Regions from separate parts of the Aureimonas sp. AU20 genome, predicted to be linked through region 3. Evidence: predicted binding sites of a transcription regulator. Region 3 holds the regulator's gene; each other region holds the start of a gene.

Region 1 (4,594 bases), on a different replicon from region 3:
TCGTCTCGGCCCATGCCGAGGGGCGGGACGGTCTCGAACTCGCCGGCCTCGGCGAGGCGCTGCGCGAACTCCCCGTCATCACCATTCGCAAATGGGCCTACGAGCACGGCTTCGCCTTCTTCTGGCGGGCGCTGAAATGGCCTCATGCCGAGTTCGAAACCGTTTGCGACGAGATCGAGACGCTCGTGAACGGGCTGACGGCCCTCCACTATCAGGCTCTGAAAGTCGCCAGGACCGGCGACGCCGCGCTCGCCGCCGCGCTCATAGACCGGCTCGATGGTCTCGACGCGGTGGAAACCGCGATCAAACAACGGCTGGGGGAAGCCTATGCCGCCTGGCGCAGGGGTGTCGTCTCATGAAGGTCTCGCTGTGCACGATCACCTTCCGCCATCATCTCGTCTCGATCAGCGACATCGCGGGTTTCGCGCGCCGCGCGGGCTTCGACGGGATCGAGCTCTGGGGCGCCCATGCCCGCAATCTGGGCCCGGGAGAGCATGCGGCCTGGCTGTCGGCGCAGGGCCTCACCGTTCCCATGCTCAGCGACTATCTGCCCCTCGACGCCGAGGAGGACTGTTTCCGCCGCTGCATTAATGAACTCGGCGAACTCGCCCGTCTTTGGGGCGCCCCTCGGGTGCGCACCTTCGCGGGAAACCGGGGGAGCGCGGCGACATCAGCCGGGGAGCGGCGCTTCCTGACCCGGCGCCTGCGCGAGGCGGCGGCGCGGTTCGGGGACCACGGGCTGCGCCTTCTGGTGGAGACCCATCCCGGCACGCTGGCCGACGGTCTCAGCTCGCTCCTCCAGCTTCTGGACGAAGCCGCCGACCCGGCCCTTCGCGTCAACTTCGACACGCTGCATGTCTGGGAAGGCGGCGCCGACCCGCTGACCGCGCATGATCAGCTGGCCGGGCATATCGACTATTACCACCTCAAGAACGTTCGCCGCCGGGCCGATCTCGGTGTCTTCGAGCCCGCCAATGTCTATGCGGCGGCGGGGCGGCGGGAGGGCATGACGCCGCTTTTCGAGGGAATCGTTGATTATCCCCAGTTTCTGCGGGCGCTGCCGAGACACGCAAAGGCCTCGCTCGAATGGTTCGGCGGGAACTGCCACGCCGTTCTCGCGGCCGACCTCGCCGCGATCCGGCACTTGCCGGACGCATCACGCCTGCGGGCCACGGGCTGAGGCGGCGCGGCCTTCAGAAAAGGTGGAACAGAACGAAGTAGAGGCTGCCGGCCAGAAGGATCGAGACCGGGAGCGTCAGGACCCAGGCGGCCGCGAGATTACGCAAGGTCGCGATCTGAAGCCCTGAGCGGTTGGCGACCATCGTGCCGGCGACGCCGGACGAGAGGACATGCGTGGTGGAGACGGGCAGGCCGAAGCCGTCGGCAGCCCCGATCATCGCCATAGCGACGAGCTCGGCGGACGCGCCCTGGCCATAGGTCAGGTGCGACTTGCCGATCTTCTCGCCGACGGTCACGACGATGCGCTTCCAGCCGATCATGGTGCCAAGGCCGAGCGCGAAGGCGACGGCCACCTTGACCCAGGTCGGAATGAAGCGGGTCGCGGCGTCGAGCGAGGCCTTGTAGGTCGAAAGGGTCTGAGCTTCCGCTTGGGTGATGCCAAGCGACGTCTCCTTGGACAGGCGCTTCACCGCCTCGGCGGCGAGATACATCGAGTTGCGCAAGTTCTTGGTGGCTGAGGCCGGCACGGCTGCGAGCGAGCCGTAGCCGGTGACTTCCGCGTCGATGCCGCGCATGAGGCCGATCAGGGCCGGCACCGTTTCCGGCGACAGCATCTTGTCGGCGATGTAGCGCGTCACGATCTCGGCCGGGGCCGCGGGCACCGCGGCCTGACCGGCATGGGTTTGCAGCACTGCCGTTGCCGCCGCCGACGCGGTATGGAAATCGGCGACATAGCGAGCGGGCACGGCGGTGTTGAGGGCATAGGCCGTCGGCACGGTTCCGATCAGGATCAGCATGATGAGGCCCATGCCTTTCTGGCCGTCGTTCGATCCGTGCAGGAAGCTCACGCCCGTGCAGGTGAAGATCAGCAGCCCGCGAATCCAGGCCGGCGGCGGGGTCGCGCCCTTGGGCTCCTGATAGAGCGCCTCGTTGCGAACCAAGATCTTCATGGCGAAGAACAAGAGGGCGGCGAGGCCGAACCCGAAGATCGGCGACAGAAGCAGGGAATAGCCGATCTTCGTCGCCTCGCCCCACTCGACGCCGGCGGTGCCGCTCTGGCCGTTCATCAGCGCGTTGGCGAGACCGACGCCGATGATGGAGCCGATGAGCGTGTGGGAGCTCGAGGACGGGAGCCCATACCACCATGTCGCGAGGTTCCAGAGGATCGCGGCCAGAAGCAGCGCGAACACCATTGCGAACCCCGCGCCGGAGCCGACTTTGAGAATGAGCTCCACCGGCAGGAGCGAGACGATGGAGAAGGCGACGGCCCCGCTCGACAGGAGAACGCCGAGGAAATTGAAGAAGCCCGACCAGACGACGGCGACGTTCGCCGGCAGGGAATGGGTGTAGATGACGGTCGCAACCGCATTGGCGGTGTCGTGGAAGCCGTTCACGAACTCGAAGCCAAGCGCGATGAGAAGAGCGAGAAACAGAAGCGCGAAGGGCAGATAGGTCGTGGTCTGCACGCCGGCCGCCGTGGCGTCGGAATAGATGCTGTAGCCGACATAGAGAATGGCGGCGAGAACGGCCGCCGCAAATCCCAGCTTCCCCGAGCTTCCGAGCCCACGATCGAGATCCGGCCGACGCGCCTCGAGGCTGAGGTTCGGATTCAAGGTGCTCATCGCGGCGTCCCCCTACACAATTTGGTGAGGCTACGCCGCTTCCATGACGTTTACGCAACGCTAACCAAGCGGAAGCGGCTCCCCTCCTTTGGACATCGGCATTGATACCGCGCGGAATGCGAGAGGATGCGGGGCCGGGGTCCCTTGACCCGATCCATGCGAGGCAAGGTCGGACCTGCCCCGATGGGTCCGAAGGGCCTGACGAGCGCCTGCCTTCGTCAGCCTACCAATATCCCACGCAGAGATTGTCAGCGGCAGGGCATCAAGGGAATGCGTCGCTTTCCCGACATACGCTTTCGGGCTTCGAAGATAGGCCCTCGACCTCCGTCATGCCGGAAGAAGGATAAGCTTCGCGCCCAGTCGCATATTCGCAAGTGCACCCTGCGCCTGATGCACAGTCAGCTTTCGAAGATAGGCGCAGCCAGGTCGGCCCGGCCTAGCGTCGCTCGTGGGTGCGGCGCGAGCACACCGAGGCATCGGCCCCTTATACTTTCGTATAGCGCGGATGACCCAATGCCAGTTCGCCCAGGGCGGCGCCCGGTGCTATCGCAGGGCTGCGAACGCCGCCGGCCTTTCGGCGGCGGTTCTCCAAGCCATCAGACTTCTCCGGCGAACACTCGATCGACGCGGCAAACCCGAGGCCCCCGGCCTCGGGCCTGATCGCGCCTGTTCGCCGCGCGGAGGCAAACCGGAGGTGGGCTCATGTCATTCCTTTTCGCCTATGCCCGAGGCGGCGGCCCGACGAGAGCGATCGCTTCGCTCGGCAGGACCAGCCTTTGGGCGGACGGGATCGCCTTCCTCCTGATGGCGGGCATCGCAGTGATGGTCGTGCACGGGGCGAACGAGGCGCGCCAGCCGCTCGAGGCCTTGCAGCAGACGCCGATCGTGCTCGATCCCGCGCGCCTGCCGGACTACGCCCTGCGCACCACGCTTCGCATGTTCGCCGCGCTCGCCGCCTCGCTCCTCTTCACCTTCACGGTCGCGACGCTCGCCGCCAAGAGCCGCAAGGCGGCGCTCATCGTCGTGCCCGCGCTCGACATTCTTCAGTCCGTGCCGGTGCTGGGCTTTCTGACCTTCACCGTCACCTTCTTCATGGGCCTGTTTCCCGGCCGGCAGCTCGGGGCCGAATGCGCTTCGATCTTTGCGATCTTCACCGGCCAGGCCTGGAACATGGCGTTCAGCTTCTACCAGTCGCTGCGCACCGTGCCGGACGATCTGGACGAGGTCTCGCGGCAGTTCGGCTTCTCGGCCTGGCGCCGGTTCGTCCGCCTCGATCTGCCCTTCGCCATGCCGAGCCTCGTCTGGAACATGATGATGTCGATGTCGGGCGGCTGGTTCTTCGTGGTCGCCTCCGAGGCGATCACGGTGGGCGACAAGACCGTGACCCTGCCGGGCATCGGCTCGTGGCTCGCCCTCGCCATCGAGGAGAAGAACTTCGGGGCGGTGGCGCTCGCCGTGGCCGCGATGGCCGTGGTGATCCTGCTCTACGACCAGCTTCTCTTCCGGCCGATCGTCGCCTGGGCCGACAAGTTCCGCTTCGAGCAGACCGCCTCCGCGAGCCGACCCAAGTCCTGGGCCTACGATCTCGTGCGCCGGACGCGTCTCCTGAAGACAATCGCCGCCGCTCTCGCCTGGCCCTTCCGCCTCGCCGAGACCGTTCGCCTGCCGGCCCTGCCCCGCGTGCCGATGCCGGCGATGGGCCGGACCTATGCGAAAGCCGTCGATCTCGCGTGGCTGGGGCTCGTCGTCCTCGGCTGCGCCTGGGGCCTGCGGCAGCTTGCGACCTTCATCGC
Region 2 (4,594 bases), 1.3 Mb from region 3:
GCCATCGGCGGCGCCGGCCCGGACCGTTGGCTGACCTTGGCGTTCACGGGTGACGAGAAATGGGCGGTTTGATCGGGCGGGCCGGGCTTCGATCCATCGATAAGAGCTTGGGCGATGGATCGGCTTTCTCCGAAGGGGCGTTTGATAGCGTCCTGAGTTTCAGTGCATCCGTTAACGACTCTTAATTTCGACAAGCTATAGGATGGCGTCGAGCGTGATAACGGAGGGGTATCGTTGAACCGTTTCGATCGCGACCGTTTGATCGAGCGCGTCAAGATTGCTGCCGGAGCTATTGCTATAGGCGGCGGGGCAAGTTTCGCCGTCTTCGAACTCTACGGAGCTTGGAGCTACGGGACGATCCGAGCACGCAGGCAGGGGATCGTGTCGATGCACGAAAACCCTGATGCCTTTTGGTTCTCCGTTGGTGTCTACGTGTTCTTTTTGGCTATGGTTTTGGCGGGAGCCGCCTTCATGGCCTGGGTGCGGAGCGGAGTGAAGCCGCCGAGAGCTCCGAGACCGCCCATGTTGGACCAAACCAAAATCGGTAAATTCGACCCGTAAAGCACATCGCCCATGCTCTTGGGCTTTGGTGGCGAGGTCCAATTTCGCAAAGCCCTTCCCGCAAGGTAATGGGCAGCTAGCGACCTTGGGGTTTTATGAGCAGGCTTGTTACCTGCAAGCCCATGCAAAGCCTCCGCCCATCTTACAAAAAGGCCCCCGGATCGCTCCGGGGGCTTTGTCGGATGCCGCCGATCTCAGGCTATGCGCCCGCCGCCTTGCCTGGTGATGGCGACCACCGAGGGGCGGGTCGGCATGTCGGGCTGGAAGTCGGGCCAGCGGGTGGAGAGGTCCTCGTAATAGGACAGACGGCCGAAGCCTTCCCAATCCTCCCCGCCGTCGCCGGGATGCTGCACGGCGACGAAGGCGGTCTGCATGTCGGGCAGGAGCAGGGGGCCGCACATTTCCGCGCCCACCGGCACGCGGAAGAAGAGCTTCGAGGTGCCGCGCGCCGCGCCTTCCGTCTCCACCGCCCAGAGCCCGTCCGTGCGGCCGGTGCCCTTGGGCGAGTTGCCATCTGTGGAGACCCAGAGCCGGCCCTCCGTGTCGACCGAGCAATTGTCCGGCATGCCGAACCAGCCGTTCTTCGTGGTCTCCGAGGAGAAGGTGGCGCCGACCTCGGCGACGCTGGGGTCGCCGCATTTCAAGAGCACTTCCCAGCGGCCCTTGGCGGCGGCGAAGTCGCCGCCCTCTTCATGGATCTCGATAATGTGGCCGAAGGCGTTCTTGGCGCGCGGGTTGGCGGCGTCGACCTGCTCTTCCTTGCGCCGCGTGTTGTTGGTCAGCATGACGTAGACACGGCCGTTCGTGGCGTTCGGCTCCACGTCCTCCGGCCGGTCCATGGGCGTCGCGCCGAGAAGATCGGCGGCGCGGCGCGTCTCGATCAACACGTCGGCCTGGGTTTCGAAGCCGTTCTCGGCGGTGAGCTTGCCTTGGCCTTGGACCAGCGGCAGCCATTCCATCGTGCCGTCCTCGCCGAACTTGGCGACGAAGAGCGTGCCCTCGTCGAGAAGGCGCATATTGGCGGCGCGGTCGCCCTCGACGAAGCGATCCTTGGTCACGAACTTGTAGACATAGTCGAAGCGCTCGTCGTCACCGAGATAGAAGACGACCCGCCCATCCTTCGAGACGATGGATTCGGCGCCCTCGTGCTTGAAGCGGCCGAGCGCGGTGCGCTTCTTGGGCACCGAGTTCGGGTCCATGACGTCGACCTCGACCACCCAGCCGAAGCGGTTCGGCTCGTTGGGCGCCTTGGACACGTCGAAGCGCTCGTGAAAGCGCCCCCACTGATAGGTGCCCTCGGGAATGCCCATGCGCTTGTAGTTGGCGGCCTCGCGGTGGCCCTCCGGCAGCTTGCCGGTGAAGTAGCCGTGGATGTTCTCCTCGGCCATGATGTAGGTGCCCCAGGGCGTGACGCCGCCGGCGCAATTGTTGATCGTGCCGAAGACGCGGCGCCCGCTCGGGTCTGCTGCGGTCTGGAGGCGGAGGTGCCCGGCGGCGGGGCCGGTCAGTTCCATCTCGGTTCCGGCGGTGATGCGGCGGTTGAGCGCGCCGTCCCGCACCACCTGCCACTTGCCCTCCACCTTGCGGATTTCGACCACCGTGCCGCCATGGGCGGCCATCTCGATGTCGACGCGCGTCCGATCGGCGTCCTTGATAGCGAGAATCGGGATCTTCTTTTCCGGGTTCTTTTCGTCCGCCTTCTCGCTCAAGCTGACGATGCCGGGGAACATCAGATGCTCGTTCGTGTATTCGTGGTTCACTACCAGCAGCCCGTGCTCGGACGAGCCGTTCAGCGGAATGAAGCCGACATAGTCGTTGTTGTAGCCGAACTGGCGGGCCTGGGCCTCCGGCGTCTGGTTGCGCGGGTCGAAGGCGGACGAGTCGGCAAAGAGCGGGTCGCCCCAGCGCAGCAGCACGTCGGCGTCGTAGCCGCTGGCGACATGATGCGTCTCGTCCACCCCGGCCTCGACCTCGGTGAAGTCGAAGCGCGAAGCCGGGCCTTCGGCCTTGGCGTCGCCCGCGCTCAGGAGCGCCACCGGGCCGAGCGTCGCCGCGATGGCGGTCGTGGCCAGCGCGCCGCGCAGCAGGTCGCGGCGCGAGAAGCGGGCGGTGATGATCTCGCCCATGGTGCGGTTTGCGGTGGGGTTCAGACCTTCGCCATCGGCATCCTCGAGCCGGCTGGTGGGAAAGGCGGCGTGGCGGGGCAGGGCGTGCTCGGTCATCTCGGGTCCTTCGCGCTAGTCTGGAACGGTTCCAGCGCGCCCTAGGAGGCCGAGATAACAGGCCCATGACACAAAGCACGCGAGGCTTAACAAAGCCCGGCGCCGCCGCGTCAACTCAGGAAAAGGTGATGCGAACGCGATCGGGCGTGATCGCTTCCTTGGCGCCGGATCCCGATTTCAGGCCCGTCCGCCAGCCTTCGCGAGGCCGGCGGATGGGGGAGAAGGGAAGAGCTACCAGAGCAACTCGACATGCGGGCGCCCGTCAGAAGTCTTCTCCAGCGTGCGGCCGGTCCGGTCGACGCGGCAGGAGACGCGCTGGCGGAAGGCGGAAAAGCTCTCGAAGGTCACGACGTCCACCGGCTGGTCGAAGCGAAGAACGAGGCGGAACCGATCGGCCTCGCCGGGCAGCGCCTCGATGCCGAGGATGGATGCCTCGAAGGGCTGGCCGAGATAGAAGCCGCGCACGCGCGCTCCGACCCGGTAGGGATCGAACGCGCCGCGATTGCCGACGCGGGCGTGAAGCGTGTTCCAGTCGCGATAGCCATATTGCGCGGCGACGAGTTCGAGCGCCCGCGAATGGGTCAGGCTTTCGCCACCGCGCGACAGAGCGGCGCGCAGGCGCTTGGCCTGATCCTTCAAGCCTTCGAGCGCGGGAAGGGGTGCAAGATGAGTCATAGCGGTCTCCACTCTCGGCATGTCTTCGAGGCGAGGGGAGTCCGCGTTGCCGCTCGCGACATGCCTGAACAGGAATGACCGATAAGCCGAGATCGAAGAGAGCTTCACCAAGGTGTCGAAACGCCTGCGGACGGCCGGGGCTCTCTGCCCGTGGCCGTCCTTATACAGCGAATTTGCGGTGTTGGGTAGCGGGCGCTTACTTCGTCCCGAGGCAGAGGACGGGGTAGATCGACTCCTGCACCTTGGCCGTCGCGTCCGGCACGCTTTCCAGTGCCGCCTTGGCGTCAGCCGTCTCGAAGGCGACATGGTGCTGCGTCAGGAAGCGAGCGGCTGCGTCCGGGCGAATGGCGAAGTTGATGGACTGCGGAATATCGCCCGTCAGATCGGCCACGGCCACGGCGTTCAGCTTGGCGGTGACGACGCCAACGACCCGGCCGGCGAGGTCGATCAGCGGGCCGCCCGAATTGCCGGGCTGCACGGGCGCCGAAATCTGCAGGTAGTTCGCGTCGTTCATCAGGCCCATGAGCGAGGAGATGTTGCCACGCGTCACGTTGAGGCTGTCGGCCAGGATCGAGCGCAGCGGGAAGCCTAGCGCCAAAATGTCCTCGCCCAGGCGCGGCTTGCTGGAGATGATCGGCAGCGGCTGGCCGAGCGCGGCATCTACCTTCACCAGCGCGAGATCGTGGTCTTCGTCCACGATCACTTGGCTCGCGGCGCCGAGATCGCCGACCAGAACGGTCTTGCAGCTCTTGGCGACATGGGCGTTGGTAAGAAGCCACCCGTCCTTGGACACGACGAAGCCGGTGCCCGAGGAGTCGAAACCGGGGGCGGCCAGCGCCGGACCCTGCGGCTGCGGCGCCGGCTCGTGTTCGCCGAAAGCGACGCCCTCGGCGCGGCCCGAGCGGAACAGCTTGGCCATGGGGCCGATATCGTTGGCGCGCGGCTCGCCGGAGAAGGGGTCGAACGTGTTCTCGGCGACCACGGTGTAGGGCTTCACGTCGCCGTCATGCGCCTTGTCCCACGCCACGGAGAAGCCGCGCAGATCGCCGTCCCGACCCGAAAAGCGGATTAGGAAGGAGCGCCCGTCTTCCTGGCCGCGAATCGTGAAGGCGTCGCCGGCCAGCGACGAGGAGGAA
Region 3 (4,594 bases):
TCCTCGCGCGCCGAGACGGCCGGCGTCGGCGTGGCGCTGATCGGCTCGCTCTACATGATGGCGATCGTTCTCGCCCTTGCGCTGCCGATCGGCGTCGCCGCCTCGATCTATCTCGAGGAGTTCGCGCCCAAGAACCGCTTCACCGACCTGATCGAGGTGAACATCAACAATCTGGCGGCCGTCCCCTCGATCGTCTACGGCCTTCTCGGCCTCGCGGTCTTCGTCAACTGGTTCGGCCTGCCGCGCTCGGCCTCGCTGGTCGGCGGCCTCGTGCTGACGCTGATGACGCTGCCGACCATCATCATCGCGACGCGCGCCGCGCTGAAAGCCGTGCCGCCTTCGATCCGTGCCGCCGCGCTCGGCCTCGGCGCCTCCAAGATGCAGATGGTGTTCCACCACGTTCTGCCGCTGGCGATGCCGGGCATTCTCACCGGCACGATCATCGGCCTTGCCCACGCGCTCGGCGAAACCGCGCCGCTGCTCCTGATCGGCATGGTCGCCTTCGTCGCCAACTACCCCGCGACGCCGATGGACCCCGCCACCGCTCTGCCCGTGCAGATCTACATGTGGGCCAACGAGGCCGAGCGCGCCTTCGTGGAGCGCACGTCGGGCGCGATCATCGTGCTTCTCCTTTTCCTGGCGGTCATGAACATCACCGCCATTCTGCTTCGTCGTCGCTTCGAGCGTCGCTGGTAGGAAAGAACGGATTTCTTATGATGGACAATCTTCATTTGACCGCCGCCCCGAAGACCAACGCGCCCGTCCTCGCCACCAAGATGAAGGGCGAGAACGTCTCGGTCTTCTACGGCGCGAAGCAGGCCTTGTTCGAGGTCAATCTCGACGTCTACGAGCGGCAGGTGACGGCGCTGATCGGCCCTTCGGGCTGCGGCAAGTCTACCTTCCTGCGCTCGCTCAACCGCATGAACGACACGGTCGAGGGCGCCAAGGTCAAGGGCCTCATCACGCTCGACGGCGAGGACATTTACAACCCGCAGATCGACGTGGTGGAACTGCGCGCCCGGGTCGGCATGGTGTTTCAGAAGCCCAACCCGTTCCCGAAGTCGATCTTCGAGAACGTCGCCTATGGCCCGAAGATCCACGGTCTGGCCAAGTCGAAGACGGACCTGGAGGAGGTCGTCGTGACCTCGCTGCGCAAGGCCGGCCTGTTCGAGGAGGTGAAGGATCGCCTCCATGACGCCGGCACGGGTCTGTCCGGCGGCCAGCAGCAGCGCCTGTGCATCGCTCGCGCCATCGCCGTTTCGCCCGAGGTGATCCTGATGGACGAGCCCTGCTCGGCCCTCGATCCGATCGCGACCGCCACGGTCGAGGAACTGATCGACGAGCTGAAGCAGAACTTCACCATCGTCATCGTCACCCACTCGATGCAGCAGGCGGCCCGCGTCTCGCAGCGCACGGCGATGTTCCACCTCGGCAAGATCGTCGAGGTCGGTTCCACGGAAAAGATGTTCCAGAACCCCGACGACAAGCGCACGCAGGACTACATCACCGGCCGCTTCGGCTGACCTCGCTCCCGGCTCCCGCAGCCTTATCGGGCCGGGAGTCGTTCTCCGCGAAACAGGGAGAGTTCGTTTCATGGAACATCACATCGTCTCGTCCTACGACGACGAACTGAAATTCATCCTTCGTCGCATTTCCGAAATGGGCGGCCAGGCCGAGCGCATGGTCGAGCAGGCGGTCTCCGCCCTGATCCGCTCCGATTGGGGTCTGGCGCAGTCCGTCGTTGCCGACGACATCCTTCTCGACACGCTGCAGCGCGAAGTGGACGAACGCGCGGTCCTCACGATCGGCAAGCGCCAGCCGATGGCGCACGACCTGCGCGAGATCGTCGGCGCCATCCGCATCTCCAACGATCTCGAGCGCATCGGCGATCTCGGCAAGAACATCGCCAAGCGCGTGATCGCGGTGACCGACCACAAGCAGCCGGTGCAGCTGGTGCGCGGCATCGAGCACATGTCGGAACTGGCGCTGGGCCAGCTGAAGAACGTGCTCGACGTCTATGCCACGCGCGACGACGTGCGGGCACTGGAAATCCGCGCCCAGGACGCCGAGATCGACGCGCTCTACACCTCGCTCTTCCGCGAACTCCTGACCTACATGATGGAAGATCCGCGCAACATCACGGCCTGCACGCATCTTCTCTTCTCGGCCAAGAACATCGAGCGCATCGGCGACCACGCGACCAACATCGCCGAGACGGTCTACTACATCAAGACCGGCAAACAGATGGAGGTCGAGCGGCCCAAGAGCGACTCGACGCCCTCGATCGCCTCGCCCTCTTCCGGCCTGAACGGGTAAGTCGCATGGGCGCCCGGATCACCGTCGTCGAGGACGAGGAGGCGCTGGGCGTCCTCCTTCGCTACAATCTTGAGGCCGAGGGTTACGACGTCGACGTGATCGCGCGTGGCGACGAGGCCGACCTGCGGCTGAAAGAGGGCGTGCCCGACCTTCTTCTGCTGGACTGGATGCTGCCCGGCCTGTCCGGCGTCGAGCTTTGCCGGCGCCTGCGCACGCGGCCCGAGACCGAACGCCTGCCGATCATCATGCTGACGGCGCGCGGCGAGGAAAGCGAGCGGGTGCGCGGCCTTTCGGTCGGGGCGGACGACTATGTCGTGAAGCCCTTCTCGACTCCCGAGCTCATGGCCCGCGTGCGCGCCATGCTGCGTCGGGTGAAGCCCGAGCGCATCTCCAGCCAGCTCGTGGCGGGCGATCTCGACCTCGACCGCGAGACGCATCGCGTGCGCCGCGCCGGCCGCGAGGTCAAGCTCGGACCCACCGAGTTCCGCCTCCTGGAGTTCCTCATGCAGTCGCCCGGCCGCGTCTTCTCGCGCGAGCAACTGTTGGACGGCGTCTGGGGTCGCGACATCTATGTCGACGAGCGCACCGTGGACGTCCATGTCGGGCGTCTGCGCAAGGCCATCAACCGGGGCCGCCAGCGCGACCCGATCCGCACCGTGCGCGGGGCGGGCTATTCGCTGGACGAGAACTTCACCGCCGCCGCGCGGCCCGTGCAGCAACGGGCCGAGGCGAGCTGAGGCTCAGCCGTCCTTCCAAAACGAAAACGCCGCGAGAGCCAAACGGCTGCTCGCGGCGTTTTCGTTTGGCGGACGAGGGCGATCAGCCCTCGGCGCTCTCGTCCTTCAGATAGGGCTCGACCGTGCCCTTCAGCTTCATCAAGAGCGGCTTGCCCTGGCGGTCCTTGGCCTTGCCGGCGGCCACGCGCACCCAGCCTTCGCTGACGCAATATTCCTCGACATTGGTCTTCTCGTTACCGTTGAAGCGGATGCCGATGCCGCGCGCCAGCAGCGCCTCGTCATGGAACGGGCTGTCCGGGTCGATCGCCAGACGGTCGGGAAGGGCGGGGGTATCGGTCATGTCATAGCCTTTTCGAAAGGGGCCTCGCGCGCCGGCCGGACCGGCGCCCAGATCAGAAAGCGTCTTCCGCTCGCATGGCCTGCCTCATAACGCAGGACAGGCGCGAGCGGGAGACGCTTTCTGGCAGGAAGGCCGGGGGAGCGGCCGGCGCAAAGAAAAGCCCGGCGCGAAGGCCGGGCTCTAAACCGCGATGGATGGAAAGCGCCTGAAGCATTCCGGCTTGCCGGAACGCTGCAAGGTCCACGATTTCGTCTCATGTCTCGGAAAAGCGTTTCCGCCTTGCCGGGGAACGCCCTTAGCGAACGCGGCGGCGCTCCGACATCGGCTGGAAGGCGATGCGCGCGTGGTGCTTGCAATAGGGCGAGGAGTCCTGGGAATGGTTTCCGCAGAAGCGGAAGTCCGGGCTCAGCGGGTCGCCCAGCGGCCATTTGCAGGTGCGGTCGGAAAGCTGCACCAGCGTCAGGTTGCGCGACATGGGCACGACCTCGCCGCCTTCGGAATGACCGAACGGCTGGGCCTCCTCGAAGGCGCCGGCGTCCGGGTCCATCTTAAGGGCCGTGGCGCCCACCGAATGGATCATCGGCTGGCGGAGCGGCATGGGCGCGCGCGGCGGGGCGGAAGTGGGCATGGAGGGCGTCAGGATGCGCGGCGCGGCGCTCGGCGTCGGCATGGGGGCCGAGGTGGGCGTTGCCACCGGAGCCGCGACGGGCGCAGGCGCGAACTCGCGGCGCGGGGCGGGCGGCTCCACCGCCGCGATCGACGGCGCGGCCACCGGCTCCGGCACGGGCGCGGCGGCGACCGGCACGGGCTGGGGCGCGGGCTCGAAGGCTGGCGCGACGCGCATCGGCGCCACGGGGGCGGCCTCGGCGGGGCTCTCGTCCGCGCCGCCCTTGGGGCGGTTGTCCAGCTTCAGCCGGTGAACCTTGCCGATCACGGCGTTGCGCGTCACGCCGCCGAGCTCCGCCGCGATCTGGCTGGCGCTTCGACCTTCGCCCCAAAGGCGGGTGAGCAGCTCGATGCGCTCCTCGGTCCAACTCATGAACAGACTCCTCGTACTCTGTCGCTGCGGGAGGGCGGCCGGTGCCGTCATCCATAGCCCCTGTCGACCCCTTGCGGATCGACGGGACTTCCCACACGAAATCTGGTGTCTGAGAGGGTTCTAGAACGCGAGTGCGAAGGGCGGCAAGAGTGGGCGCCGCCG
Region 4 (4,594 bases), on a different replicon from region 3:
GCGGACGCCGCGCGCGCCCTGCGCCCGGGGCTGAAGGTCCTGTTCGTGACGGGCTATGCCGAGACCGCCGTTCTCAGCCACGGCCATCTCGAAAGCGGCATGCAGGTCGTGACCAAGCCTTTCGATCTCACCGTTCTCGCCCGGCGGATCAAGGATCTCATCAACAGCTGACGGCGGCGAGGCCGACAGGCCCGCGCGCAGCGGACGGGCCGTTCCCAAACGAAAAACGCCCTTGCCGGGGGAGGACCGGCAAGGGCGTCAAGGGTGAGCCGGCGGTGGGAGGAACCGGTCGGCTCGAACGCCGCGACCGGGGGAGGACCGGTCGGAGCGAAAGGGAAAAACTGTTAGCGCGCCGTGCGGCGGGCGGTCGGCATGTCGAAGCGGGACATCCCGATGTCGGACAGCTCACGGGCCGTCATGCGGTTCAGCTCGCGCGCATTGGGGCGAAACTGGGTCTTGTCTTCGAAGAGGCGAGCGAGGGTCATGGTCTCTGATCTTTCCGGTCCGGCCTCTCATCGGTGGTGGCCGGCGGGGTCCTGCGTGTTCGATGTCCCGTATGTACCGGCTTCCCCTTCCGTTGTGCAGCGCAAAAGCGGCAAGGGAGACATGCAGTCAGCGAATGGCTCTATTGGATAAACTCTTTGTTAACCCACTTCCGCGCATGGCTCAGGTGATAAGGGACCGTTTTTCTACCGTTTAAGCCGTCCGTTCAGCAGCTTGGCGCTTCACCCGCCTTGTGGCGGGCCGAACATTGGCGAGTCTGTGGTCGGCCTTTCTGGCCTGCCGGTCAGCGGACGCATTTCCCCGCGTTCCTCGTCCCGCCGCCCCTGGCGAGGCACCCTCCCTGAGAGATGAACGGCGGGAGCATTTCCAAAACAAGCGAATACGCTACGCCGTCGAACGGAGCCGCCAAAGCAAAACAGCCCGTTTCCGAGGACAGTTTAAGAAACCGAAAAGCGGGACGCGGCGTCATGCAATCGTCACGGATCGCGTCCTATCACGCGCGCAGGCCTGCCCCTTGCCGCTTTCGGAGGTTTCCCATGCGCATTCGCCGTCTCACCGCGCTGTTCCTCGCCGCCGCCGCCTTTGCCGGTGCGGCGCGGGCCGAGCCGGTCGCCTATCCCAAGGCTTCCGTGTCGGAGGCGCCGGGCGAGGAAACGGCCGTGCTGAACGGCGAAACCTTCGTCAATCACGGGCTCGTCGCGGCGGCGCGCGTGCCCGCCGCCAATCTCGACTTCCTCGGCGACACGCTCGGCTCCTTCTCGGCCATGCTGATCGAGCCGGGCAGCTGGCAGAAGACGGCGGAGGGCTACACCGCGCGCCTGCGCACCCTGCCCGATCGCGGCTACAACGAGCCGGACAAGGGCTTCTTCTCCGACTACCAGGGCCGGCTGGTGGATTTCGACCTGTCGCTGAAGCTCGACGGCAAGGCCGGCACGCTGAGCGTGACGCCCACGGGCACCGGCACGCCGCTCACCGGCTTCGACGGCAAGCCGACCACGGGCGCGGACCCCGCCAGCCACACGATGACCGAGAACGGCCATGTCCTGCCCTCGCCGGCCGAGGGAGCGCTCGGCGCCGGCCGCCTGTCGCTCGACGCCGAAGGCGTGGCGCGCCGGGCCGACGGGCGCATCTATGTCAGCGACGAATATGCCGCCGACATCTATCTCTTCGCCGCCGACGGCCGCCTGGAAGGCATCATCGACCCCAGCCCCGCCATCGTGCCGATGACCGACGGACGGATCGACGACAATTCTCTGAAGGCCCCGGACACGGGCCGTCGCAACAACCAGGGGCTGGAAGCCCTGTCGATCTCGCCGGACGGCAAGACGCTGTTCGCCGTGCTGCAGAGTGGCGCGGTGCAGGATTCCTCGGCCTCCAAGAACCAGGCCAACCGCGCCACGACCCGCGTCTATGTCTACGACATCTCGGCCGACGCGCTGCCCAAGGCGCCCAAGGCCGTCTACGCCCTGGAGTTGCCGGTCTATTCCAAGAAGGGCAATGGCGAGATCGACGCGACCGCCGCGCTGAGCGAGATGGCCGCGCTCAGCGACCACCAGTTCCTGCTTCTGACGCGCGACGGCAACGGCTGGGGCTGCGGCTGCAAGAACCCCGAAATGGTCAAGCAGATCCTGGTGGTGGACACCGCCGGCGCCACCAATCTGGCGGGCACCGACTTTGAGACGACCACCAAACCGATCGCCCCCAAGGTTGGCGAGCGCAACGTGCTCGACCCCGCCATCACGCCGGTGAAATCCGCCGTTCTCGTCAACATGCTGAACCCCGTGCAGCTGGCACGCGTCGGGCTCAACATCGACAACGAAAAGGCCGACGCCAAGACCCTGTCGGAAAAGTGGGAGGCGCTGGCCCTGGCCCCGGCGCGCGACCCGAACGCCCCCAACGACGTCTTCCTCTTCGTCGGCAACGACAACGACTTCCTCACCACCAAGGGCGTGATGCAGGGCAAGAGCTACGATGCCGGACTCGACAATGACAGCATGGTCCTGGCCTACCGCCTGACCCTGCCCGAGACCGTGAAGCTCGGCTGGTAAGGCGGGCGCCCCGCTTCGAGCGGGCGAAGACGGGCGAACCTTAAGACCTCGCCTTTCCCCTTGCGCCGAAGCCGTTGGCGTCGGCGTGGCAACAAAAAACCCCGCCTTGCGGCACGCGGCCGTAAGGCGGGGTTTCGTGTCTTAGGCCGGGTCTTCCCTCGGCGTTACGAGCTCATCTTCTCGAAGGCCGTCTCGCCTTCCTCCGGTCCGAGGTCGAGGGCGATGCCGCCCCGGGCGATGCGCTTGGCGGGGAGCGCGCGGGGCGCTGGGGCGGCCGACGCGGCGGCCGCCGGCTTGGCGACGGGCAACTTCACGGCCAGGGGCTTGGCGGCGAGCGGCTTCACGACGGGCGGGCGGCTCGTGGCGAAGCGATCCACCTCCGCCTGAAGCGCGCGCACGTCGGAGCGCGCGGGCGCTGCCGGCCGGTGCGTCGCTTCGGTTTCCGCGCCGAGACGGAAGAAGGCGACGCGATCGGTCAGGCGCGAGGCCTCGGCCGAGAGCTGCTCGGCGGTCGCGGACATCTCGTTGGAGGCCGAGGCGTTCTGCTGGGTGATCTGGTCGAGCTGGTGAACGGCGGCGGCGTTCTGCTGGGCGATCTCGTCGAGCTGCTGCACGGCCTTGGCGTTCTGCTGCGCCACCTCGTCCAGTTGCTGCACGGCCTCGCTGGTCTGCTGCGTCACCTTGTCGAGCTGCTGGATCGCCTGGTTGATCTGCTCGGCGCCGGTGTTCTGCTCGCGGCAGGCCGCCGAAATCTCGCCCACCAGTTCCGAGGTGCGCTGGATGTCGGGCACGAGCTGCTCGAGCATCCGCCCCGCTTCCTCGGAGATCGAGAGCGTCGAGGTCGACAGGTCGCTGATCTCGGCCGCCGCCTGCTGCGAGCGCTCGGCGAGCTTGCGCACTTCCGAGGCCACCACCGCGAAACCCTTGCCGTGCTGGCCGGCGCGGGCGGCCTCGATGGCTGCGTTGAGGGCCAGAAGATCGGTCTGGCGGGCGATTTCCTGGACGATGCGGATCTTGCCGGCGATGGTGCGCATCGCCTCCACGGAATTGGCGACCGCCTTGCCGCTCTTCTCGGCGTTCACCGAGGCCTGCGCGGCGATCTTTTCCGTGGTCGTGGCGTTCTCGGCGGTCTGGCGAATGTTGGCCGACATTTCCTCCATCGCGGCCGAGGCCTGCTCGGTGGCGGCGGCCTGTTCCGTGGCGCCCTGGCTGAGCCGCTCGGTGGAGGCGGCCTGTTCGGAAATGCCGCGGCTCAGAAGCTGGGCCGAGGCGGCCTGCTCGACCGTTCCCTGCCCCAGCTGCTCGGTGGAGGCGGCCTGCTCGCTGGCGCCCTGGCTCAGCTGCTCGGCCGTGCTCGCCGACTGGTGCGAACCGGCGGCGACCTGCTGGGCCGAGCCGATGACGTCGGAGATGATCTCGCGAAGCTTCCCGCTCATCGCGTTCATGGCGCGCTGAAGGTCGGCGATCTCGTCGCGCCCCCTGATCTCGACGGACTGCGTGAGATCGCCCGCGCTGATGGCCTGCGCCAGACCGACGGCGCGCTGCAAGGGCGCGGAAGTGGCGCGCACCAGCATGATGCCGGAGATCACGAGCATCGCGATCATGCCGAAGAGGCCACCGCCGATCGCCCATTCGATCATCCGCTCGGCCGAAGCGGCGTCCTTCTGACGGATTTCCAAGAGTCCCTTCTCAGTGGAGATGATCTCGCCCGTCACCGCGCGCAGCTCGTCCATCGTCTTCTTGCCGGCATTGGTGATCTCGAAGTTCCAGGCGCGCTCGCGCGTCGCGGGATCGGCCATCAGCGCGATCGCCGGCTCGGCCACCTCGCTCGTCCATTGATCGGCGAGCTCGCCGACCCGCGCCAGGCGGGTCTGCTGCGCCGGGTTGTCGGCCGTCATCTCGCGCGCTTCGCGCAGAGCGTCGGCGAACCGGGCCGAGCCCGCGCGGTAGGGATCCAGATTGGCGGGCGCGCCGGTGATGAGGAAGCCGCGCATGCCGGTTTCCCGGTCGACCATCGCAGCCGTCAGCTGGTCCACGTCGGC

The links. Region 3 encodes PhoB, which activates phosphate uptake and scavenging genes when phosphate is short. Its sites were predicted from a motif close to TGTCATNNANCTGTCAT; they were not measured.
Region 1: M673_RS20505 (inorganic phosphate transporter) is a predicted target of PhoB. The motif match lies at 2,834-2,850, and genes of this name have one in related genera.
Region 2: M673_RS04540 (PhoX family protein) is a predicted target of PhoB. The motif match lies at 2,838-2,854, and genes of this name have one in related genera.
Region 4: M673_RS19220 (esterase-like activity of phytase family protein) is a predicted target of PhoB. The motif match lies at 968-984, and genes of this name have one in related genera.

The regions. Positions count from the first base shown of each region.
Region 1 is NZ_CP006369.1:316,932-321,525, forward strand. Features, by position in the region: gene M673_RS20495 (DUF6005 family protein) at 1-359, shown strand, start outside; gene M673_RS20500 (sugar phosphate isomerase/epimerase family protein) at 356-1,180, shown strand; gene M673_RS20505 (inorganic phosphate transporter) at 1,194-2,801, opposite strand; gene M673_RS20510 (ABC transporter permease) at 3,504-4,594, shown strand, end outside.
Region 2 is NZ_CP006367.1:982,034-986,627, forward strand. Features, by position in the region: gene M673_RS04530 (cation diffusion facilitator family transporter) at 1-72, shown strand, start outside; gene M673_RS04535 (hypothetical protein) at 235-561, shown strand; gene M673_RS04540 (PhoX family protein) at 756-2,783, opposite strand; gene M673_RS04545 (glyoxalase superfamily protein) at 3,015-3,458, opposite strand; gene M673_RS04550 (serine protease) at 3,655-4,594, opposite strand, start outside.
Region 3 is NZ_CP006367.1:3,411,363-3,415,956, reverse strand. Features, by position in the region: gene pstA (phosphate ABC transporter permease PstA) at 1-696, shown strand, start outside; gene pstB (phosphate ABC transporter ATP-binding protein PstB) at 714-1,523, shown strand; gene phoU (phosphate signaling complex protein PhoU) at 1,594-2,316, shown strand; gene phoB (phosphate regulon transcriptional regulator PhoB) at 2,322-3,053, shown strand; gene M673_RS15555 (DUF3297 family protein) at 3,136-3,393, opposite strand; gene M673_RS25160 (GcrA family cell cycle regulator) at 3,689-4,432, opposite strand.
Region 4 is NZ_CP006369.1:27,856-32,449, reverse strand. Features, by position in the region: gene M673_RS19225 (ATP-binding protein) at 1-171, shown strand, start outside; gene M673_RS23800 (DUF1127 domain-containing protein) at 345-485, opposite strand; gene M673_RS19220 (esterase-like activity of phytase family protein) at 1,041-2,552, shown strand; gene M673_RS19215 (methyl-accepting chemotaxis protein) at 2,717-4,594, opposite strand, start outside.